4 regions of the Brevibacillus sp. FSL L8-0520 genome follow, and region 1 is predicted to be linked to each of the others. Evidence: riboswitches for the same ligand, from Rfam matches in the RefSeq annotation. Region 1 holds a riboswitch; each other region holds the start of a gene.
The links. A riboswitch is a leader RNA that binds a small molecule or an ion and turns the genes downstream of it on or off. The one in region 1 is predicted to bind S-adenosylmethionine.
Positions count from the first base shown of each region.

Region 2: it holds a riboswitch for S-adenosylmethionine, as region 1 does, so the genes downstream of both, NSQ24_RS16655 (homoserine dehydrogenase) here and NSQ24_RS21460 (2,3-diketo-5-methylthiopentyl-1-phosphate enolase) in region 1, are expected to answer to the same signal.
Region 3: it holds a riboswitch for S-adenosylmethionine, as region 1 does, so the genes downstream of both, NSQ24_RS22915 (ABC transporter permease) here and NSQ24_RS21460 (2,3-diketo-5-methylthiopentyl-1-phosphate enolase) in region 1, are expected to answer to the same signal.
Region 4: it holds a riboswitch for S-adenosylmethionine, as region 1 does, so the genes downstream of both, NSQ24_RS02820 (sugar ABC transporter substrate-binding protein) here and NSQ24_RS21460 (2,3-diketo-5-methylthiopentyl-1-phosphate enolase) in region 1, are expected to answer to the same signal.

Region 1 covers NZ_CP150171.1:4,343,206-4,349,028, reverse strand. The annotation lists gene NSQ24_RS21480 (Ger(x)C family spore germination protein) at 1-701, shown strand, start outside; gene NSQ24_RS21475 (cupin domain-containing protein) at 784-1,293, opposite strand; gene NSQ24_RS21470 (methylthioribulose 1-phosphate dehydratase) at 1,320-1,967, opposite strand; gene NSQ24_RS21465 (2-hydroxy-3-keto-5-methylthiopentenyl-1-phosphate phosphatase) at 1,964-2,641, opposite strand; gene NSQ24_RS21460 (2,3-diketo-5-methylthiopentyl-1-phosphate enolase) at 2,641-3,852, opposite strand; SAM riboswitch class I at 3,931-4,083, opposite strand; gene NSQ24_RS21455 (sigma-70 family RNA polymerase sigma factor) at 4,235-4,741, shown strand; gene NSQ24_RS21450 (anti-sigma factor) at 4,731-5,823, shown strand, end outside.
Region 2 covers NZ_CP150171.1:3,334,367-3,340,189, reverse strand. The annotation lists gene NSQ24_RS16660 (saccharopine dehydrogenase C-terminal domain-containing protein) at 1-892, opposite strand, end outside; SAM riboswitch class I at 1,521-1,632, shown strand; SAM riboswitch class I at 1,736-1,850, shown strand; gene NSQ24_RS16655 (homoserine dehydrogenase) at 1,936-3,186, shown strand; gene glpK (glycerol kinase GlpK) at 3,288-4,781, shown strand; gene NSQ24_RS16645 (extracellular solute-binding protein) at 5,021-5,823, shown strand, end outside.
Region 3 covers NZ_CP150171.1:4,675,908-4,681,730, reverse strand. The annotation lists gene NSQ24_RS22925 (hypothetical protein) at 1-30, shown strand, start outside; gene NSQ24_RS22920 (multicopper oxidase family protein) at 61-2,184, shown strand; SAM riboswitch class I at 2,611-2,715, shown strand; gene NSQ24_RS22915 (ABC transporter permease) at 2,832-3,764, shown strand; gene NSQ24_RS22910 (ABC transporter permease) at 3,769-4,716, shown strand; gene NSQ24_RS22905 (ABC transporter ATP-binding protein) at 4,730-5,752, shown strand; gene NSQ24_RS22900 (ABC transporter ATP-binding protein) at 5,745-5,823, shown strand, end outside.
Region 4 covers NZ_CP150171.1:490,303-496,125, forward strand. The annotation lists gene NSQ24_RS02810 (S-layer homology domain-containing protein) at 1-569, shown strand, start outside; gene NSQ24_RS02815 (phosphotransferase family protein) at 811-1,749, shown strand; SAM riboswitch class I at 1,815-1,936, shown strand; gene NSQ24_RS02820 (sugar ABC transporter substrate-binding protein) at 2,066-3,091, shown strand; gene NSQ24_RS02825 (sugar ABC transporter ATP-binding protein) at 3,168-4,652, shown strand; gene NSQ24_RS02830 (ABC transporter permease) at 4,654-5,649, shown strand.

The DNA of each region.
Region 1 (5,823 bases):
ATCCTGCGGATAAACCGCGGCTGCCACTTCATTTAACCCAATTGCTCGATACGGCCAACCGCCGGAATTTGACGGTCAAGACAACGACGCAGGAGTTTCACCGCATGATGGCTGAGAAGGGAATGACGCCCTCTATAACGGAGTTCAAAGAGCGAAATAGCGTTGTAGAGGTCATGGGTACGGCTCTGTTGGACCACCAAGGGAAATACGTCACGCTGCTCCTTCCCAAAGATACCATTCTGCTTCAGATTCTCATCCACAAATTGCAGGGAGAAATGACGCTGACAGTGCCGTTGCCAGGGCAATCAGATCAGCAGAAAGTAATCAAGCCGCGGGTCTCCTTCTTTGTGAAGGATGTAACCAGAACAGTAAAAACCGGATACCGCGACAACCGTTTTCGATTTGATGTAGAATTGCAAATGGAAATCTCCCTGGCGGAGCAAATGTTCCCGGTTGAACCGGCAAAGCAATACAAGAAACTGGAACAGTTGATTGAGAAGCAGTTGGCCCAAAAGTACGCCGACCTGATCAAACAATTTCAAAAACAAAAGGTAGATCCTGTCGGCTTCGGGGTGTACGCCCGGGCGTACCAGTACAAGGAATGGAAAAAGGTTCAGGATGATTGGCCGGCGGCATTTGCCAAAGCAGAGGTGCGGGTCAAGCCTGTTATCTCTATCAAAGGAATTGGCATTACGGAATAAAAAACTCTCTTGAGCCAGGCGGAAATGCCGGATGCGGCCAATCCGCCAAGCTCAAGAGAGGGCTCTTTCTGTTATCCGTAAATTAATAAATCGCTTCCCAGCCTGCAGGAGTGACGAACAGGCGGATCGCCTTGATCTTGCGGTCGTCCATCAATGTAAAGTAGTGGCGATAGTTCGGAGGAACGGAGATGAGGTCGCCCGGCTCCATTTCCACATCGAAGTAGCGGTCGTCTTTTCCTTTGATGGCAAAAATGCCGTGGCCGTCTACGCAAAAACGGCATTCGTCATCTGTGTGGTGATGCTCGTTCTTGAATTTGACCAGCAATTCATCCAGATTCGGTGTCTTGTCGGACAGGACAATGATGTCAGCGGTCAAATAGCCGCGGCGCTCGCTGATCGCATCGATTTCCGGTTTAAAAGCGTCGAGGATCTGCTGCTTTTCTTCATCGGTCGGGCTGTAGTTGCTCTTGAGCTGTTCGTCGAGACGGTCAACGCCCCAGTGCTCGTAAATGATTCCCTGCGTGTCCAAAAACGAGATGACACTCTCGCCGGTCAAATACTCGTTGTTGTCGTGAAAGCGTACTTTTGCCATGTTACAGGCCTCCTTGGGGTGGTTGTTTATGGAGCAGCCACAGCGGCTTGGCGAAGCTGCAGCCAGCGCGCGTGGTATTCAAACAGAAATTCAAATGCTTCCAGGTGCCTCTTCGCCGCAAAGTCGCTGTCGCCCCAGGCGTAAATGCCGTGGTTGCGGATCAGCACGCCGGGAACCTCGGGCGTAATGACTTTTTCGATGGCGGAAGCGAGCGTCGGAATATCGGCAAAATTCTCGACAATCGGGACGGTGATGCGGGCGTTTTCTTCCCAGATGCCGAGCCCCTTGATCAATTCCTGTCCTTGTATGGAAAAGGCTCGCTGGCCGAAGTACAGCTCAGAGATGAGGTTGTTCCAGACCGTGTGGACATGGAAGCATGCTTTTGCCGTAGGAATGACGCGGTAGACGACAGCGTGGACCAGCGTCTCTGCTGACGGCTTGAGTGCTGTAGGTTCTACCGGCTGAGAGTTGCCGTCTACGACCAGATAGTCCTCGGGCGAGAGCTTTGTCTTGTCCTTGCCGCTGGCAGTCACGGCAAATTGCAAGGGTTCGTCGCTCAATTTGATCGAAAGGTTGCCGCTGGTGCCGGGAAACCAGTCCCGGCGGGCAAAGGTCAGCTTGGCTTCGTCCAGGCGGCGAAAAGCGTCCAAGCGCTGTTCAAGTGTAATCGTCATGATGATGGTACCTCCTGCCTGCGTTTCAGCTCCTGCAAGATAGCGATGACGTCGTGGAACGTCGCAAACGACTTGAAGGGCAGCCCCAGCTCCTCGCTTTTTTGAGCCAGGAGCGAACGGGCAATGACAAAGTCGGCGATTTTGGCTCCGGCCAGATCGGTGATCGAATCGCCGATGACGACGCGGTAGTATCGCTCTGGATCGTAGCGGCGGATAATGGCTGTTTTGCACATGCCGCAGTTGTTGTCGCAATGCTCGTCGCACGTATGCGGCCAGGTAATCGTGATGCGCGGTCCGCTGAAGTCGCTGCCGTTGCAATAGATCGGCACATCGAGTGCAAACGGGGCAAGGATCGGCTCGACAAAAAAGTCAATGCCGCCGCTGGTGATCAACAGCTCGATGCCTTCCTCCCGGCAGAAGCGGACGAATTCGGCAAATCCGGGGCGAATCGTCGCCTCTTTGACGATGTAGTCTATGATCTCCTGCTTTTTCTCGGATGGGATCAGCTTGAACAACGCGCCGACACCTTCGCGGATCGACACCTTTTGGGTGAGAATCTGCTCGATCAACTCTTCCCGCTCAGGCGGAGCAAAACGTCGCATAATCGCGACAATATTGTCTTTTTCCGTAATTGTTCCGTCAAAATCGCAAAACAGCACGAGTGGCTTGGTCATCATTTTGTTCCCCATTTCTGCAAAGCCTGTGACAGTTCAGCAGATTCGGAGGAAGCGTCCTCCAGCGTTTGTCCTGCCACGACTGCGTTGATCGCTGCGACAAACGCTCGGGCGCCTGCCGTCGCACCACCTGGATGGCCGTGAATGCCCCCACCGGCATTGACCACCTGGTCCAGGCCAAAATCCTCGTACAATTGCGGGACAAGGCCGGGATGGATGCCCGCAGACGGTACCGGAAATGATTTGCGCAAAGTTCCGGTCGGTTCGGTCAAATGCTCCGCCAGCTTGAGCGCTTCTTCTTTGTTCAACGCCACATTTCCGTACGGCGATGGGAAGAGCACCAGGTCTGCGCCAGCCAAGCGCATCAGCTTGCCCAGGAGCAGCGGTGTCCCAATACCGTAGACGGGCGACGGATAGTAGGCTCCGGCGAGCGCCGGGTGGGCCATAATCGGCACCTGAACATCCGGGTCTGCAGCCAGTCGGTGCAGGGCATCGTAGCCAAAGGCAAGCACGTTAAACAGCAGGCAGTCTGCGCCGGCTTCCACAGCTCTCTTGGCACGTTCGGTCAAGTCGGTGACCGGCCCGGTCAGATTGGCCGCATACAGAACCGGTTTCCCTGTTTCCGCTTCTGTTTCCCGGGCAATCTGTTTAAACGCCCGGATTCGTTCCAGAAAGGGAGCACGGTCATCGGCAAAGAAAATTTCGTCATCTTTTACTAGGTCAACGCCGCCCAGAGCCTGTGCCCGAAACTGGGTTTTCAGATCGTCAAACGGCAGGCCGAGGCAGGATTTGAAAATGCTCATCAAGAGTGGGCGATTATGCGCTCCGAGCCGATCTCTGATGCCTGAGATGCCGTATTTCGGGCCGGGAAAAGCGGCCAAAAACGCTTCCGGAAACTGTATGTCAATCAGCTTGATTTTTCCGTCCATGGACAGTTTCCCAAAGACGCCTGTCAACAAGGACGGAATGTCAGCGGTAAAGTTGCGAACCGGGTAGCTGATCGTAATCAATCCGCGGCTTTCGCCGTTTTCCAGGGTATCGAGCACCTGGGCGCCGACAGCTTCACCCAAATAGGGCTTCAAATCTGCCTGCTTGGCTGCGGGCAGATCGGTCCAACTGCCGACAGTCATCCCGACGGCGATCGCTTCCGCCTTTTTTTGCAAGTCCTTTGCCTGAGTCAAATAGGTGACGAGGATGCGTTGTTCGCTCAATGAGGAAACCTCCTTTTCTCGCAAAAAAACCTCCCCTTCGAGAGGGGAGGCGCTTTCGTCCGATAACGTTTTCGTCTCCTCTCATCTCTCGGTTCAGGGTCGAAGTGGCAGACTTTCGTCGGCGGCTTCGACTCTCACCGTTGGAATTAGCACCGTTTCGCCCCCCTTGCAGGGTAAGCGCCGGTTGCCGGGCATCATAGGGCCAGTCCCTCAGCCAGCTCGCGATAAGAGTTTCATGTACAGTATGCATTTGACTTGCGATAACCCCATGATATGCTGTTCCTTTTCGGGAGTCAACCCTTGTTTTGAGCATTAAAAATTTTGCTGCAGGTGGAACTTTTTCTAAAAAAAGGCGTGGTATCAGGTGAAAGGGTGTGAAGGAATGGGAAAGGCAGGAGTGGAGGATGTGTACCGCCTGCACGTCAATGACATATACCGCTACCTCCGCAAGCTCACCGGCGATGCAGGCTGGGCGGAGGATCTGACGCAGGAGACCTTTTTCCGTGCCTTTCAGCACCTGGATACCTATCGGGGAGAAAAAGTGCGTCCTTGGCTGTTCAAGGTAGCGTACCACGCGTTTATCGACTGGCACCGCAAGCAAAAGCGCAGGCCTGTTCAACTGATCGACACCTTGCCTGAGCAGGCGGATCAGGCGGCGGTCAGTCCGGAATCGGCGGCACTGGCTAGGGAGACGGCGGCCCTCGTGCTGACTGTTCTCCGGGGGCTGCCGGAAAAACAGCGACAGGTGCTGCTGCTTCATGCGGAAAAGCTCAGCTATGCGGAAATAGCCGACGTCCTCGGCATCGATGTGGCCGATGTGAAGCGGTCGATCTACCGGGGACGATTGAAGATGCGAAAATGGTGGGGGGACGGTCAACATGGCGGATAACGGCAAGCTGGAGGATCATAAGCAAAAAAGCCGGGAGCGCGATCAGCTCCTTCTCGCTTATCTGCGGGGGGAGCTTGGCGCTGAGGAGACAGCGCGATTGAGGCAGCGTCTCGCAGACGACCCGGAGTATGCGGAGCGACTGGAGGAGCTTTTGCTGGGAGGCGGGCTGATGCAGACAGAACCGGAAGACAAAGCCGCGGATTTTTTGCCGGAGGAGAAGCAGCGCTCCATCATCCGCTGGGGAAAGTGGAAGAGCAGGCTGTCCAACGCCGCCTACACGGTGGGGATCTCGCTGCTGATCGGCTTTGTCCTGTTGTTTGTCAACTATTGGATTGGCCGGTCGCTGTATGAAGATATGTTTCGCGTCTCCAAGGATTTGGTGAATTTCACTCAGCCGGGGATCGTAGCAGGCAGCAGCGGCGCGCAGGTTGGCCTTTTTTATGGCAGCATTCAAATGGAGCTGCGCGAAAAGGTGGGGGGCGACCGTCAGCAGCCAGGGTATTTCGAGACTACGAATGTGTTTACCAAAGTATCCTCCCGCCCGGTATGGAACGACGGCGTTCGGAAGAAAAATCTGTTTTTCCTGTTCCCGCTTCAGACGAAGCTGCAGGAGGATACCTCTTTCAGACGAGAGCCCGCGTGGAAGACGCTTGAAATGCTGCCGGAGGGGACGGTATCGCAACTGGCGATTTCCTTTGACCGGTTTATGAGCCTGGAGGAAATGTACGCTTTCCTGGCTCCGTATAATTTGGACCTTACCTGGCTGGCCGTGGATACCGGACAGGAGGTGCTGCATGAGGATGCCAAAGAAGGCGTGCTGCTGCTTTCGGCCGGTGACGTCTGGGGTTTTTCCGAACATGGGCTGGACTATGGACCGGGACCGATTCAGGTAAATGGCGAAGCAGATCGCCGCACCCGGGCGTACGTGGAGGAGATGAAATACCTCGCCGAGCAGGAGAGGCTGAGCAGGTCGATCGGACAAAGCCTGTTCAACAGCAGATCAGGATTGAAGATCGACGAGCGCTATCGGTATTTGGAGAAAAACGGTATCAAAACGTACGGAATCGTCGTCACCGGTCCGA
Region 2 (5,823 bases), 1.0 Mb from region 1:
TTCCGGCGAGATCGGCCGGTTTCGGCATGGTCGTCACGACTACATCGCGCGGCGCTACCTTGACGCCTTTGACCTCGATCTCTTCGTCGCTGTCCAGTCCCAGATAGCTCAGCACCTTGAGGGTATTCACAAAGTCGGGATGGAGGGCGTACTTGAAGTCCACGTATTTGCACCCTTTTGCGCGGCCAATCGTCTCGCCAAGAGTGGTCGCTTCTTCGTGCTCCACGTTGTAGCAGTCCAGCCAGCCGATCGGCTCGGGGAATTCGAACTCCTCTTTGTTGGCAAAGGGAGTAGGCAAGTATTGTTCACCCTTGTCAGCCGTCCAGAAGTTCGGTTTGGCCAAACACTCCTGAATGGCTGTCTGCGGACTGAAGAAGGAGCAGAAGCCGTCGTAGTCGACGACGGAATTGTCGCCGTCGCGAATCAAAATCTCATCGACTTCGTCCAACTGATCCACAGCGTACCGCGCCGCGATGTTGGAGAAGCCGGGATCGCACCCAAGCCCCATGATTCCGAGAATGCCTGCCGCTTTGAATTTATCGGTCCAGGCTAGCTGCTTGCGGAGCCATTGCGGGCCGCTGGAAGCCGTGTCGATATAATGGGTTTTCGTGTTCAGGCACGCTTTCATCACTTCAAAGTTGTTTTCCGGCAAGCCGATATGCAGCAGTACGTCAATGTCAGTCAAAATAGATTGGACGCTCGATACATCGCGTGCGTCGACACGTTTTACCTGGATTTCCACATCCGTCTCCCGGCGCAGCTCGGCAGCCAGCTCTTCAGCCGGGCCGATCGATATATCTGCCAGCACCAGTTTTTGCAAATACTTCGATTTCACGATTTCACACGCGCTTACTTGTCCTACACCGCCAACTCCTAAAATAGCGACTCGCATAGAGTCCTCCTTCCATTTTTGGAAAACGTTCTATCTTCGCATTCGAAACAGCCATTTTTGCAAATGCAGATCGATCGTAGCAGGAAATACCGCGACTTGTGTCGCAACATCGATTGGTTCACGCGGACGAAGTCTCATCCAAACACCCTCCTTCTGCACACGGGCAGATCATAGTAGAAACCGAAGCTAAGTGGGACGATCGTGGATCAAAACAGGCAGCAGCCTACTCAAAAAAAAGCACCTCCTTCCTGCTGAAAAAGTCAGAGTGGAGCGTCTTTTATTCATGTATATTCGACGCACCCGACGTCCCATGCGAATGGAAAAAGGGAATTATACTCTGACTTTTCTGAAAATATATGCAAGAATGATACCAAATGACCGGCTGCTTCCTGTGCAGTATGAAGGAGCATCGGCAGTACCATTATTCTCACTATTGAGAAAGCAAAAACCAAAACAAAGTGCTGGAAATGTCTGTTGGTGCGCCATCACCTGCATGAGAACACCTTATTAAAAATGAGAAACCTTTCTTTTCAAAAATGAAAGGAATTGTCCGAAGATGAAATGTCGGAAATATCTGGTTGACGGCTCAAACCGAATTCCTTACAATGTTGCCAACAGGAAAATACTGTTCTTATCCAGAGAGGCGGAGGGACTGGCCCGATGAAGCCCGGCAACCGTCACGCAGTTTGTGACAAGGTGCCAATTCCTGCAGGACTGATGACAGTCTTGACAGATAAGAAGCGGGAGTACGTCCATTCCGGATGCCAACCTTCTTCTTAACGGGAGAAGGTTTTTTATTTGTATGATCAAATGTTTTTGAGTTATCGCAACTTCATAACTTCTTTCTTATCCAGAGAGGTGGAGGGACTGGCCCGATGAAGCCCGGCAACCGTCACGCAGTTTGTGGCAAGGTGCCAATTCCTGCAAGACAGCAGCAGTATGTCTTGGCAGATGAGAAGGAGGCCCCCTGTAGCTCGCGAGCCTTCTTCTTAAACGGAAGAAGGCCTTTTTTATGTTTGAAATGAGAAAAAGAGGTGGAGTACATGAGTGCAAGTGTGGTAAAAGTAGGATTGCTTGGCGTAGGGACGGTGGGGGGCGGCGTCTTGAAAACGATCCGCTCTCAGCAGCAAAAGCTGTCGGACAGGTTGGGCAGACGTGTCGAGGTGGTCAAGGCGCTGGTCCGCAATGCGGAAAAGCAGCGGTCTGTACCGATTGAGAACAATCTGATCACGACCCGGTTTGAAGAAGTGCTGGCGTCGGACGTGGACATCGTCGTCGAGGTGATGGGCGGCGTCGAGCCGACATACGGCTATGTCCGTGCACTGATTGAAAAGGGCTGTCACATCGTCACCGCGAACAAGGAGCTGCTTGCCAAGCACGGAACGGAGCTGGTGCGGCTAGCCAATCGGCACGGCGTTCAGCTCGCGTACGAGGCCAGCGTAGCCGGAGGGATTCCGATTCTCGGCGTGCTGCGCCAGTTTCTCCGGACTAATGACATCGTATCGGTCAGCGGCATTTTAAACGGGACGACGAATTACATCCTGACGCGGATGGAACAGGAAAAGCTTCCCTACGCCGAAGTGCTGAAGCAGGCGCAGGAGCTGGGCTACGCCGAAGCGGACCCCGCCTCGGACGTAGAGGGCTGGGATGCCTTGTACAAAACGTACATCCTCGCCCAGCTCGTATTTGGTGAATCGCTGCCGCTGCATGCAGCCGAGAGGCAGGGGATTGAAAAGCTGCATCTCGGACAGATCGGCCTCGCCCGCGAATTGGGGTACCGGATCAAGCTGCTGGCCAAGGCTTCCAAGGCCGGGGGCGGTCTACAGCTTTCCGTCCGTCCAACGCTTCTGCCGCTGGATCACCCACTCGCGCAGGTGCAGGATGCCTACAACGCCGTGCAGGTGTCGGGCAATATCGTCGGCGACCTTTTGTTCATGGGCAAAGGGGCAGGCGAGCTTCCGACAGCAAGCGCTGTGGTGGAGGATCTGGCCTATTTGCTGACCCAGCGCTTCACTCCTCAGCCGGTCTGGCAGGAAAGCGAGCCGGCAGGCAATCGGGAAGCCGGGGAGAAGCGGTGCTTTTGCTATCTGGAAAGTAAAGCGTTGCGGGGAACGCCTGATCAAGTCACGCATTTTTTGGATCGGGCAGGAGTTCTCGTGGAAAAACAGCGAATACAATATGACTGGGCGAGCGTCTTGCGCATCGGCATGATTGCCAGCGGTTTTGCAGAGGAGCACAAGAAGGCGCTGCACCGCGATTTCGGCATCAGGGCGGAAGAGTTTCCCGTGTTGTGAGCGGAGACGGCCCAATGCTTCGGGATATAGACCGCATCCGGTTTCACCCCTAATAGAGGAGAAAAAGGGTGCCCGTATCCCGCGGTAGAAGGAGGAAGCTCATGGATACAAAGTATGTGCTCGCAATCGATCAGGGGACGACCAGTTCCCGGGCCATCTTGTTCGACAAGCAAGGAAGCATCGTCGGGATGGCCCAGAAAGAATTTCCCCAGCTCTTTCCCCAGCCAGGATGGGTAGAGCACAATGCCCTGGACATCTGGTCATCGGTCGTCGGCGTAATCGGCGAGGTTTTGGCCAGCCACAATGTTTCGGCGCAGGAAGTGGCAGCCATCGGGATCACCAATCAACGCGAGACGACCGTGGTGTGGAACAAGCATACCGGAGTGCCCATCTATCACGCAATTGTCTGGCAGTCGAGACAGACAGCGGGAATTTGCGAAGAGCTCAAAAGCAAGGGATACGACCCATTGTTTCGGGATACGACCGGTCTGCTGATCGATGCTTACTTTTCGGGCACAAAAGTAAAATGGATTCTCGACCATGTGGAAGGCGCCCGCGCTTTGGCGGAGCAGGGCGACCTCCTGTTCGGAACGATTGACACGTGGCTGATCTGGAAGCTGTCCGGCGGCCGGGCGCATGTGACCGACTATACCAACGCGTCGCGCACACTCATGTACAATATTTTTGATTTGAAGTGGGACGATGAGCTGCTGGCTCTGCTCGATGTCCCGCGTGCGATGCTGCCTGAGGTGAGAAGCAGCTCGGAGGTGTATGCGGTAACCGACAAGGATTTGTTCTTTGGCGTCGAGGTTCCGATCTCGGGGGCGGCAGGAGACCAGCAGGCCGCTTTGTTCGGGCAAGCCTGCTTCGAGCGGGGCATGGCCAAAAATACATACGGCACCGGCTGTTTTTTGCTGATGAACACCGGAGAACAAGCCGTTCGCTCCGAGCATGGCTTGCTGACGACGATCGCCTGGGGCCTTGGCGGAAAAGTGGAGTACGCGCTGGAAGGGAGCATTTTTGTCGCAGGCTCTGCGATCCAATGGCTGCGGGATGGCCTGCGCATGCTCAAAACCTCGGCAGACAGCGAACGCTACGCAACGGCTGTGTCATCCACCGAAGGCGTCTATGTCGTCCCGGCTTTTGTGGGCTTGGGCACTCCTTACTGGAACAGCGAGGTCCGCGGCGCGATTTTTGGACTGACCCGGGGAACCAAAAAAGAGCATTTCATCCGGGCCACACTGGAGTCGCTGGCGTACCAAACCAGAGACGTGGTGGCAGCCATGGAAGCAGATGCCGGCATTCCGCTGAGCAAGCTTCGCGTAGACGGCGGTGCCGTAGCGAATCAGTTCCTGATGCAATTTCAAAGCGATATTCTCGGTGTCACCGTCGAGCGTCCGCGCGTACATGAAACGACGGCGCTCGGTGCCGCCTATTTGGCCGGGTTGGGCATCGGTTTTTGGAAAAGCAAAGAGGAGATTTCGCACAATTGGCAGGTTGAGCGCTCATTCGAGGCGAGACTGGAAGAGACGGAGCGCAGCAGGCTATATGCCGGTTGGCAAAAGGCTGTCCGGGCTGCGGCAGCATTTGTGTAAGCATTTTCATTGACAGTTATTGAAAACTATGGTTATACTTTAGAAAAGTTGATCGTGCAGCACGAAAACATACGGAAATACGGTTAGGCGGAGAAAACGGAGAAAACCCTTACCCGTAAACACATTCCTTTTAAGGGGAGGAGTGTGTTTATATACGTAAGGGTTTTCTTTTTATTCATTATCGTCAAACTATTCGATCAACAGAAAAATGAACACGAATAGAAAGAGGGGTCTGACAAATGGTGAAAAAGTGGCTGAATGTCGTAGCGACCGCGGCGTTGTTGTCGACGGTGGCAGTAGCGGGGTGTTCCTCGGGGGATACGGGCTCATCCAGTACGGGCCAAGGAGAAGCTGGCGGGGGTTCGGGTGCCGCAAAAGAACTGGGTCAAATTGCACTCTACTCGCCTGAGACACCTGATATGACCAAAGAAATTGGTCAGAATTTTGAAAAGGCTTTCAAGGGCTCGACCGTTAACATTCAGTACGCCGGCACCAACGTTCTGGTGAACAAGATGATTGCCGAAAAGGACAATCCGATGGGGGATGTCTGGTATGGCGGAGGCGGTTTCCTGCCGTTTGAGTCGGCGAAGGACAAGGATATTATTACGGCCTATACGCCTGAAGCGATCAAGGATTGGCCGGAAGTGCGCGACGGGATCAAAATCCGCGACAAGGATTGGAAATGGATCGGAGCAGAGGTGTTCGTCCTCGGCTTTGTTTACAATACCGACCTGGTAAAACCGGAAGAAGCGCCGAAAACATGGGACGACCTCTTGGACCCGAAATGGAAAGGCAAGCTCCAAATGCCGAACCCGGCAGCATCCGGAACAGCCACGCTTACGGTTCTGAGCCAACTGATGGAGCGCGGGGAGGAACCAGGCTGGGAGTACTTCAAAAAATTGGTCGATCAGATGAGCGCGATGCCTGACTCCGGCTCGGCGCCCGGAAAAGCGGTAGCCAAAGGCGAAGCCCATGTCGCGATCGCATTTGACTTCATGGCATACGAAATGAAGGCAAAGGGGGAAAAGGTGGACTTTATCGT
Region 3 (5,823 bases), 330 kb from region 1:
CGGAAGCCCAAGCAAGAAGCGGCAAAATGACGAAGCATCCGATCACGAGGAGGGGAGACCATGTTTGAAACCATTTCCAGCATCGTGCTTACGATCTGTATGACCCTGTTGTGGGGGATCGCCGGTATTGTGGCAACAGGCCTTCCTTACTCGCAAACCAGCGACAGCTTGAAAAAGAGGAGAGCTTTCCTTCTGCGGGTGGGTGGCGCGGCGCTTCTTCTGAGTGCTCTGTGGTACGCGATCATCATCGGCCAACTCGTTACGAGCGGCTGGCTGTTTGTAGAGGGAACGGTCAAAGCGATTATCCCGCTGACGTTGCTTTCTCAATTGTATTTGACGGTAACGGTATGGCCCCGGTTAAAAAGCTTGCGGGACTCCGGTGGAGATGCACCGACGACGGAAGCGTTGCGCACAGTGGCTCATCCATCCGTACTGCTGTCCTTTTATGCGGCAGCGCTCGCATCCGGCATTGCTGCTTTCAGCACCGTCTTTGCCCAGCCTGTTCTGCCCGGCCCGTTTGAGGTCGTTCAACGGATGATGCTGGTTGCGCTCCTTTTGCTTGTGCCGGCGATTTTTGCAAGAAGAAGGTACGCGAAGGTTGTACGGGGGGAACCGCTTCAGCGCGGGCTTGTTTACAGGATGGTCAACTTCGTTGCTGCTGGTACGCTAACCGCCGTGGTCGCAATCGCCATCCTTGTATCAAACGTACTGGCGGGAGTGCAAGCCTCCAAGCTGCCGGAAGCATCCGACATGATGAATCACGACCGGATTGACGAAGGGGGCGGCGCGGCTACACGGATGTCTGCAGGCTCCGGGCATCATCGTCATGAGCAGCATGGCGCTCATCATCAAACCGGCACGGGGACAGTTGAAGTAGCAGCTCTGACCGGAGATATTTCCGCTCCTGCCGATGTGAAGTTCGAACTGGTGGCACAGCAAGAGAAGATACCGCTTGCGTCTGGAGCCGTGATCGATGCCTGGACGTATAACGGCGAAATCGCTCCCGAGCTCAGGGTGAAGCATGGCGATATGGTCGAAGTGAAGCTGATCAATAAAGATATCGATAGCGGAGTGACGATTCATTGGCATGGCTATAACGTGCCGAATGCAATGGACGGCGTGCCGGGGATGACGCAAAATGTCGTGAAACCGGGGCAATCGTTTACTTACAAGTTTCGGGCCGAGCAGGAAGGGACGTACTGGTTCCATTCTCATCAGCAAGCGTCGGAGCAAGTGGTGAAAGGGTTTTTCGGCACGCTGATTGTCGAGTCGAAGCAGGACGCGGAAACCTTTGACGAACAGTTTACCGTCATCAACCATCGCTGGACGACCAGCCAAGGGTATAAACATGCCTTTGGAAAAGAAGACGGTTGGCAAACGAAGCAGGTAAAGCCGGGGAAGAAAGTAAAGCTGAGAATCATCAATACGCATAAGCTTTCACAAAAATATCTTCTGCAGGGGACCGATTTCCGAATCACGAGCATTGACGGGATGCGGATTCAAGACCCGCAGCCATTGTCCGATCAAACAGCGTTGCGGCTTGGTTCGGGCGGCAGATACGACGTGACCTTCACGATGCCGGACCGTCCCGTTCTCTTTAAACTCGGCGATTACAAGAACACGAGCAATCCTGGCATCATTTTTTATACCGAAACCCCTCCGGAGGAACCGATCTTCAAGGCGGAATCCGCCGAGTTCGACCCGTCCGATTACGGTAAGCCCGTCACAAATGACGTCACGGCAGCGAAAAAATTCGATCGGGAATTCCAAATGATTCTCGGAAACGAGATGGGATTTTACAACGGCACGTTTCATTTTTTGTGGACGATCAATGGAGAGGTGTATCCCCGGGTGCCGACTTTTGTCGTCAAAGAAGGCGATAGCGTCAAAACGACCTTTGTGAATAAAAGCTTGACCGAGCATCCGATGCATTTGCATGGGCATCATATGACGGTTTTGAAGAAGAACGGCGAGAAGGTGAAGACTCCATGGCTTACCGACACGTTAAACGTGCTGCCCGGCGAATCGTATGAGGTCGCATTTGTCGCGGACAATCCGGGCATGTGGATGGACCACTGCCATAACCTGGATCATGCGGCGACCGGCATGATTTTGCATCTTATGTATGATCATGTGCGGGCTTCTTATGAAGTTGGGACGAGGACTGGGAATTTGCCGGATTAGGCGATTGACTCCATGATGATAATGCCATATAAGGTTAAGAAAGAAAGGAAAGTGATGATATTGCTGTATTTATTTTCTTTCTTTACATTTCTTTTTTTAATAGGAGCATTGAAAAGTTTCTTTAGTTCTATCGAGTCTTTGAATAACTCCAATTTGACAAGATTTAAAAAAGCAGCAAACACATGTATAGTGTTTGGGATATTATTTGTTCTTTTTCTATTGATCACTATTGCTTTTATATTTATTACATTCCAGTAAGATAGAAAGTAACTATCGTCAGATCTCGTAAATTGATTTTTTTGTCCATTTCTATGAAAGCTGTAACAAATAAACAAAAATCAAATGCACTAAAACCGCATTGACATATCCAAGTAAAATGATAAGATAAAAAAGAATTTAGTGAATGAAATTTAACTTCATAAAACATTCTTATCGAGAGTGGTGGAGGGACTGGCCCGATGAAACCCGGCAACCTTGGTCTGATGGACCTTACGGTGCTAAATCCTGCGGAGTTATTCTGAGAGATAAGAAGGTGGGAACCGTACAAATCGCCCCTCTTCTTTCTGGAGAGGGGCTTTCTGTATGTATAATCCATAGTATTCGTATTTATTTACTTAGTATTACAATTGCACAAAGGAGGAAACAACGTGCTTCATTATGCGGTCAAGCGTGGCTTTCTCATGCTGGTTACGCTGTGGATCATTGTCACGGTGACGTTTGTGATCATGCACCTGATTCCGGGCGACCCGTTCGCGTCTGACGCCAAAATGCTTCCGGAAGAAGTCGTGAAAAACATGCGGGCCCAGTACAACCTGGATGAGCCGATCCCTATGCAGTACCTGCTCTATCTGAAAGGCTTGGTGCAATTTGACCTGGGGCCGTCCATCCAGTCCAAGACAAGGGACGTGAACACGCTGATTGCGGAGGGCTTTCCCGCCTCGGCTGTTCTGGGGCTCCAGGCGTTTCTTGTCGCGCTGGCAGGTGGGATCACAGTCGGAATCGTCGCGGCGCTCTACCAAAACCGGGCGTTGGATTTTCTGTCCATGTTCGCGGCCATCGTCGGGATTTCCGTCCCCAGTTTTATTCTGGCACCGCTGTTGATCAAATACATGGCGGTCAAATGGGAGCTTTTGCCCGTCGCGGCTTGGGGGAGCTGGGAGCATTCGGTTCTTCCGACGCTTGCGCTCGCCATCGGGCCGCTTGCCATTATCGCCCGATTCGTACGAGCCAGCATGCTGGAAGTCTGGCAGCAGGAATACATAAGCACGGCGGAGGCGAAAGGGCTTGGCACCTTTTCCATCGTCGTCAGACACGGGATGCGCAATACCATACTGCCGGTGCTTACCTTTGTCGGTCCGCTGTTTGCCAACCTGATGACCGGAACCTTTGTGGTGGAAAAGATTTTCGCCATTCCGGGGCTTGGCAAATACTTCGTGGAAAGCATTTTTAACCGCGATTATCCGGTCATTTTGGGAATGACTGTTTTTTACAGCTTTGTGCTCATTTTTACTTTGTACATCATCGACCTGCTGTACCGGGTGATTGACCCGCGCATCAGATTGACGAGCGGAGGGAGATAGCGTTATGGCCAATCAGGCAACACAACTGGATTCGCTGTTTCGACCTGTCGACCCAAGCCGGCTTGCCGGGGAAGAGCGGGAACGTCCCAGCCTCGGGTATTGGCAGGAGGTATGGCAGCGGGTATGCCGCAACAAGCTGGCGATACTCGGGTTCTTCCTGCTCGCGGCGGTGGTGGCGCTCTCGATCTTCGGACCGATGCTCGTTCCTCACAGCCCGCATGAGCAGTCGTTGACGCAGGGGAATCTGCCGCCCTCGGGCGAGCACTGGTTTGGAACGGACGATCTGGGCCGGGACATGTGGGCGCGTACCTGGATGGGCGGCCGCATCTCTTTGTTTATCGGTGTGGTGGCGGCGGCCATCGACCTGGTAATCGGTGTGTGCATCGGCGGCATTTCCGGATACATGGCAGGAAGGAGCAGGCTGGGTGACCGAGTGGACAACATCCTGATGCGGCTGGCTGAAATTCTCTACAGCATCCCGTATCTGCTGGTGGTGATCCTGCTGATGGTCGTTCTGGAGCCGGGACTCGCCACGATCATTATTGCGCTTTCGCTGACCGGCTGGGTGGGCATGGCCCGCCTGGTCAGAGGACAGCTCATGCAGATCAAGCGGCAGGAGTTTGTGCTGGCGGCAGAAAAGCTGGGCACCTCCCATGCCAAAATCATCATCAGGCATCTGCTGCCCAATACGATTGGCGTGATCATCGTCAACCTGACCTTTACGATTCCGCATGCGATCTTCGCCGAGTCGTTTCTCAGCTTTCTCGGTCTGGGCGTGCAAGCGCCGACGGCCAGTTGGGGAACGATGGCCAACGACGCGCTGGCGGTTGTGCTGAGCGGGCAGTGGTGGCGGCTGTTTTTTCCGGGATTCATGATTTCGCTTGCCATGTTCGCGTGCAACGCGCTCGGGGACGGTCTGCAGGACGCGCTGGACCCGCGCATCAGGAAATGAGGGGGAGTTCATCGTGAAGCCATTGTTGGAAGTAGACCAGCTGCGCGTCTCCTTTCGCACGTACGGCGGAGAGGTGCAGGCAGTGAGAGGGGTGTCCTTTTCCGTGAGGGAGGGAGAGACGCTGGCCATTGTCGGAGAGAGCGGCTGCGGAAAAAGCGTGACTGCCCGGGCATTGATGGGGATGATTCCGCCCCGATCCGGCCAGGTAAAGAGCGGCAGCATCCGGTTTCGCGGGCGTGAGCTGACCCGGCTGACGAAACAGGAGTGGCAGCAGATTCGCGGCTCGCAGATCGGCATGATCTTTCAGGACCCGATGACCTCGCTGAACCCGACGATGAAAATCGGGACACAGATTGCCGAAGGGCTGATCAAGCATCGAAAGCAGACGAAGGCGGAAGCAAAGGAAGAGACGCTGAAGCTGCTGGAGAGGGTGGGCATTCCGGAGGCGGCGAGGCGGTATGAACAATATCCGCACGAGCTGAGCGGAGGCATGCGGCAGCGTGTCGGCATCGCCATGGCGCTGGCTTGCCATCCAGAGCTGATCATCGCCGACGAGCCGACGACGGCGCTCGACGTGACCATACAGGCGCAAATCCTTCGGCTGATGAAGGAGCTGCAGCAGCAGTTGAACACATCGATCATTTTGATCACCCACGATCTGGGCGTAGTCGCAGAGGTGGCCGACCACGTGACGGTGATGTACGCGGGCGCAGTGGTGGAGAGCGGCCGGGCGGAAGAGATTTTTGACAACCCGCGCCATCCATACACACAAGGGCTGCTGCAGTCTGTGCCGCGTCTTGCGGCAGGCAAAAAAGAGCGGCTGGTCCCCATCGAAGGGACTCCGCCGGATTTGTTTCGTCCGCCAGCCGGCTGTCCGTTTGCCGCCCGCTGCCGCTTTGCTATGGAAATTTGCCTGGCGCATATGCCGCCAGCCGAATCGTTTTCCGATTCTCATGAGGCGAGCTGCTGGCTGAACGACCCGCGTGCCCCGAAGGCGGAAGCGTGGATTGCAGCAGGGAGGGAGACATATGCTTGACAACATCGTGGAGGTGGAGAATCTCGCCAAATCGTTTGAGATTGGCGGCGGCCAACGGGTCAGGGCTGTTG
Region 4 (5,823 bases), 1.6 Mb from region 1:
TGCGGGCGACAACCCTCAAGCTGGATGAAGTGAAGCCTTACTATACGGGCTACTATCTGTGGAAGCACGATCCCAAATACGAGGATACGGCATCGCCCTATGCGGCAGCGATTTCCGAATTCTATCTCTTTAACGCAGACAAAAATTTTGACCCGAAAAAACAAATGACACGAGCGCAGTTTGCCATCGTCCTGAAACGCTTGCATGATCTTTGGAAACGCGATACGCCTCAGCAGTTCAAGGAAACGCAGCTTCGCCAGAAAAACATCGTCAACCTCTTCCTCACCGCCGCCAATCAGGCGTATGTCCAGAAGGACCCGTCGCGGATCGGGCAGTTTTTCAGCAAGGACGCCCAAGAGTCACTGGAAGAGATCGCTCCGCTCCCTCTGCATGATTACAGCGGCAGCCTGGTGGTCAGGAAAGATGACAGCAATCCGAAGCGATTGTGGGTGACAGGAAGCTATCAGCATACGCTGACAGGAAATTATCAGGTGGAATACTCTTTGGAACAGGAAGAATCAAGCCCGTATGGCTGGAAGATCGTAAGAGTAAATTACCAGCAGAAGTAGTTGGGAATTTGTAGGGGGATTGGTCAGGCGCTGGCTTTAGCAGTTGCAGTCCAGGTGAAAAATGCAATGGCTGCACATCCAACTAAAGCGATAAACAGCGATTGACCCGTAAAGCGAGCAAAAGAAGCGGACGGCCCATTCGAGAGCTGTCCGCTTTTCATTTTTCATCTTCTGCGGGAAACCGGGATGATTTGATCACGGGGATAGCGAATATTCCGGAAAAGGCAAAGGAGAGGTGCAAATGACAGAATCAACGGAAAGGGACTGCTTTCAAAGATTGGTTCAAAGGCTTGAACCCCAAAGCAAGCTGGTTCGCTCCTGGGAGTTGAAAGGCGGTGTCTCAGCGCAGGTGACGGCGCTTGAAATCGAGCAGCTTGACGGCAAAAGGAAAAAAATGGTTGTGCGCCGGCACGGTGCGGCAGACATTTCACAGAATCCCCATGTGGCAGCAGATGAATTCAAGCTGATGGAACTCCTGAAGTCTGTGGGGGTGGCCGCGCCAGTGCCATTTTTCCTGGATCAATCAGGCGAGATTTTTTCCACGCCGTACGTCGTGATTGAATACATCGAGGGAAAGACTGAGTTCACTCCTGCCGATGTGACCGACCACGTTTTCCAGCTAGCTGCGCAGCTTTCCAGGATTCATAGTGTGGACGTCTCGAAGCTGGATTTGTCCTTTTTGCCCAAACTGGAGAAAGCATGTACCGAGAAAATCGAAAAACGGCCGGCAATCACAGATGAATCGCTGGGTGAGGGACGCATTCGGGATGTTCTGGAGGCAGTTTGGCCATTTCCTTCGCGGAATCCATGCGTACTGCTGCATGGAGATTTTTGGCCAGGAAATGTAATGTGGAGGGACGGACAGCTTGCTGCAGTGATCGACTGGGAGGACGCGCAGCTCGGAGATCCGCTCGCGGATGTTGCCAACGCCAGACTGGAGATTCTGTGGGCATTCGGCATCGAGGCGATGCTTCGTTTTACCGGTCGCTATCAATCCTTGACGAAGTTCGATTTTACAGACCTGTCTTACTGGGATCTGTTCGCAGCTTTGCGCCCGGCTTCCAAAATATCCGACTGGGGACTCGATGCGTCTACGGAACAAAAGATGCGGGAGGAGCACAGTTGGTTTGTCGCCCAGGCATTTGAAAAGATAGGGACAGGGAAGGGGAAAAAATCCTAGTTGACAGGTTTGAAAGCAGCCATTATATTCTGTATATACAAAAGGTTTTGATATGAGAATATGAACTCTTATCCAGAGAAGGCTGAGGGACTGGCCCAATGAAGCCCGGCAACCTAGCGCAAAGGAACACGTTTCTTTTGAGCCAAGGTGCTAACTCCTACAGGTAGCGATACCTGACAGATGAGAGGCGAAAATCCGCTGATTTAAGCCTCTTTCATCTGGAAAGAGGCTTTTTTGATGGAGCAAATGGATGTCGATTCCGGTTCAAAACCGCAGAACAGCGTACCGTGTTACTTTAAAAAGGGGGTTTTCCGATATGAAAAAGAAGTTTAGTTTGATTGGATCGCTTATCCTTTCTGTGTCTCTTTTGCTGACAGCTTGCGGCGGGGGCAACAGCGCGTCTTCCGGAAACGGCGGAGCGGGTGGCGGCTCCGGCGAGAAAGCAAAACGGATCGCGCTCGTGATGCGGCAAAACGTAGGCACATTCTCGGCTCAGTACATTGCCGGCGTCAAAGCCGAAGTAGAAAAGAACGGCGGAGAGCTGACTGTTTTCAACGCAGATACCGATCTGTCCAAAATGGCTTCCAACCTGGATGCGGCGGTCAACCAGCGTTTCGACGGCATTCTGATTGACCACGGCACTGCAGAAGCACTGCAGCAAGGAGCAGAAAAGGCTGTGAAGCAAAACATCCCGCTCGTGCTGTTTGATACAGACATCAAGCTTCCCGGGGTTCCTGTAGTAGAGCAGGATGACCAGAAGCTGGCTGAGCTTAGCCTGGAGAAGCTGGCTGAAGATACCGGCGGCAAAGGAAACATCGTGAAAATTTGGGTGGCTGGCTTTGCACCGATGGAAAAACGCCAGATCACGTACGAAGCCTTTTTGAAGAAATATCCGGATATCAAGGAGGTTGCCGCTTTCGGCAGCGCCACCAACAACACCGCGCTGGATACGCAATCGCAGATGGAAGCCATTCTGAAGAAGTATCCAAACAAAGGAGATATTACAGCGGTCTGGGCTTCCTGGGATGAGTTCGCCAAAGGAGCGACCCGCGCCATTCAGCAAGCCGGCCGTACCGAGATCAAAGTATACTCGATCGATTTGAGCGACGAAGACCTGCAGCTCATGCAGGATCCCTCTACCTCGTGGGTAGCGACTGCAGCGGTAGACCCGGGCAACATCGGACGGATTCAAGCCCAAACCGTCTTCAAAAAAATCAACGGCGAGCAGGTGCCGGACAGCGTCAAACTGAATCCTGTGCTGGTCAAGCGAGACGATTTGCCGACGGACAAGAAAATCACGATGGGAGATCTCTCCCAGTACGTGAAAGAATGGGGCAAGTAATCCTGCATAGATGGTGTAGCGTAATCCCGTTGATCATCCATCAACGGGATTCTTCCTTAATAAGGGGGGACAGAAAATGACGACTTTGCAGATGAACGGCATCATGAAGCAGTTCTCTGGCGTACCCGCGCTCCGTTCCGTCGATTTCGAAGTGAAAGCGGGAGAAGTTCACGCTCTGCTCGGAGCCAACGGAGCGGGGAAGAGCACGCTGATGAAGATTTTGACGGGAGCCTATGTGGCGGACGGAGGCTCCATTGTGATTGATGGCAGGGAGGCCGCGATCCAGTCGCCGCAGGATGCCAAAGCGCTCGGGATTCAATGCGTCTATCAGGAAGTGGATACGGCGCTGATCCCGTACCTCAGTGTAGCGGAAAACATATTGCTCGATCGCCAAATCCAAGCAAAGGGCTTGATCAGCTGGCGCCGCTTGTATGAAGAGGCGGAAGCGATTCTCGCAAGGTTTGGCTTTTCCATTCCTGTGAAAAAGCAGGTGGAAGCCTGTACGCTGTCCGAAAAGCAGCTGATCCTGATCGCCCGGGCGACGGTACAGCAGGCCCGATTCATTATTTTTGACGAACCGACAGCTCCGCTCAGCAACACGGAAACAGAGCGGCTGTTTCAGATCATCGAGCAGTGCAAGCAAGCGGGGTTGGGCATTATCTACATCTCCCACCGGCTGCCGGAAATTTTTCAAATCTGCGACCGGATCACCGTCATGCGCGATGGACAACGGATCTCTACCAAAGAGACGGCGGACACAACGATGGACGAGGTCATCGCCGCGATGCTGGGCAAGACATTCTCCGAGGAGTTCCCGAAGACCCAGGTGCCGATCGGCGAGACCATCCTGGAAGTGAAAAACGCCAGAGGAGGCAAGGTTCGCCGAGCGGACCTGCATGTGCGCGAGGGAGAAATCGTCGGTGTCGTCGGCCTGGTTGGAGCAGGGAAGACGGAGCTGGCACGTCTGCTGTTCGGCGCGGATGAGTGGGAGGATGGCAAGCTGATTGTAAACGGCAGGGTTTTGCGGCTTCGCACGCCGAAAGAGGCAGTCGAGGCGGGGATCGTCCTCGTGCCGGAGGAGCGCCGCAAGGAAGGGATATTCGTAGAGGAGTCGGTCGCCCGCAATCTGTCGGTGGCTACCCTGGCCAAATGGTCGCCAAAGGGCTTTGTGAAGCAAAGACTGGAGTCGGAGCAAGCCGAGAAGATCGTCCGAAAACTGGGGGTAAAGACAGCGGGCATCCGTCAGCCTGTCGGCCACTTGAGCGGGGGAAACCAGCAGAAGGTCGCTATCGGAAAATGGCTGGATACGGATGCGCGCATCTTTATGTTCGACGAGCCGACGAAGGGTGTGGACATCGGGGCGAAAAGCGACATATACCGCCTGATCGGCTCGCTCGCCGCGGAGAAAAAAGGCATCCTGTATTTTTCCTGCGAGTTTCCCGAGGTGCTGGGGATTGCGGACCGGATCCTCGTCATGTTCGAGGGACAAATCGTAAAAGAGCTGAGCCGGGAAGAAGCGACCCAGGAGTCAATCATGTATTACGCAAGCGGGGGTGAATAAGATGGAAGCAAAAAAATACAGCTTGTTTGATTTTGTTTATAAATACGGAACAGTTGCCGTGATCGCCATCGTCATCCTGCTTTTTAGCCTGACCAATCCTTATTTCTTTACCTATGCCAACATCACGGATATTTTGCGCTCCATCTCCATCGTCACATTTGTGGCCGTCGGTGTTACGTTTTCCTTGATTGTCGGCGGATTCGACCTGTCTGTCGGTTCGACCGTCTCCTTGACTACCGTTGTCTCCGCATCGATGATGGTCTGGTACGAACAAGGAGCGGTCGCGACATTGGCGGTTCCGATCGTTCTGGCCGTTCTGGTGGGCTTGATCAACGCGCTGTTGGTCGTGAAGATTCGGATTCCCGACCTGTTGGCGACCTTGGCGATGCTGTACATCGTAAACGGCGTCCATATGACCTATTCAAAGGGCTACTCGATCTACGCCAATATGCCGATGGAGGACGGGACGACTGCTCCGGGCAAATTTCAGGAATGGTTTCTCTGGCTGGGGCAAGGCGAGATTCTCTCCGTACCGGTGCCTGTGCTGCTTACCTTTTTGCTGGTGGCGGTCACGCATATTTATTTGACCTATACGAGACAAGGGCGCATGCTTTATATGACCGGAGGGAATGTGGAAGCGGCACGGCTCTCCGGAATACCCGTGAACCGGTACCGGACGCTTGCTTACGTGCTCTCTGCCCTGTTTGCCGGACTCGGAGGGATGCTCTTGGCTGCGCGAATCGGAACCGGTCAGGTGAGCAGCGGAGGCTCCATGCTGATGGATGCGGTGGCCGCGGCGTTTGTCGGTTTCTCTGTATTTGGCGCAGGCAAGCCCAATGTATTCGGCACCTTCGTCGGGGCCATCCTGATCGGTGTCCTGCTGAACGGCATGACGATGCTGAATCTTCCTTATTATGCGTATGACATCATTAAAGGAATTGTCCTGGCGCTGGCATTGGCAGTCACGTACTATCAATTGCGCAGAAAGCGGGCGTAGGAAGGATTGGAGTCAATCCTTTGCTGACTTGGAAGCCAAATGAAAGTCGCTACATACAGGGCGCAGCAGAAGAAGCCTGTTTTCAGCGGCTCACTTTAGGCTGTGCCCTGTAGCGGTTTTGCCGACCAACATCTCCAGAGTGTTACACATTCGTATGTGGCATGAAATTCCCTC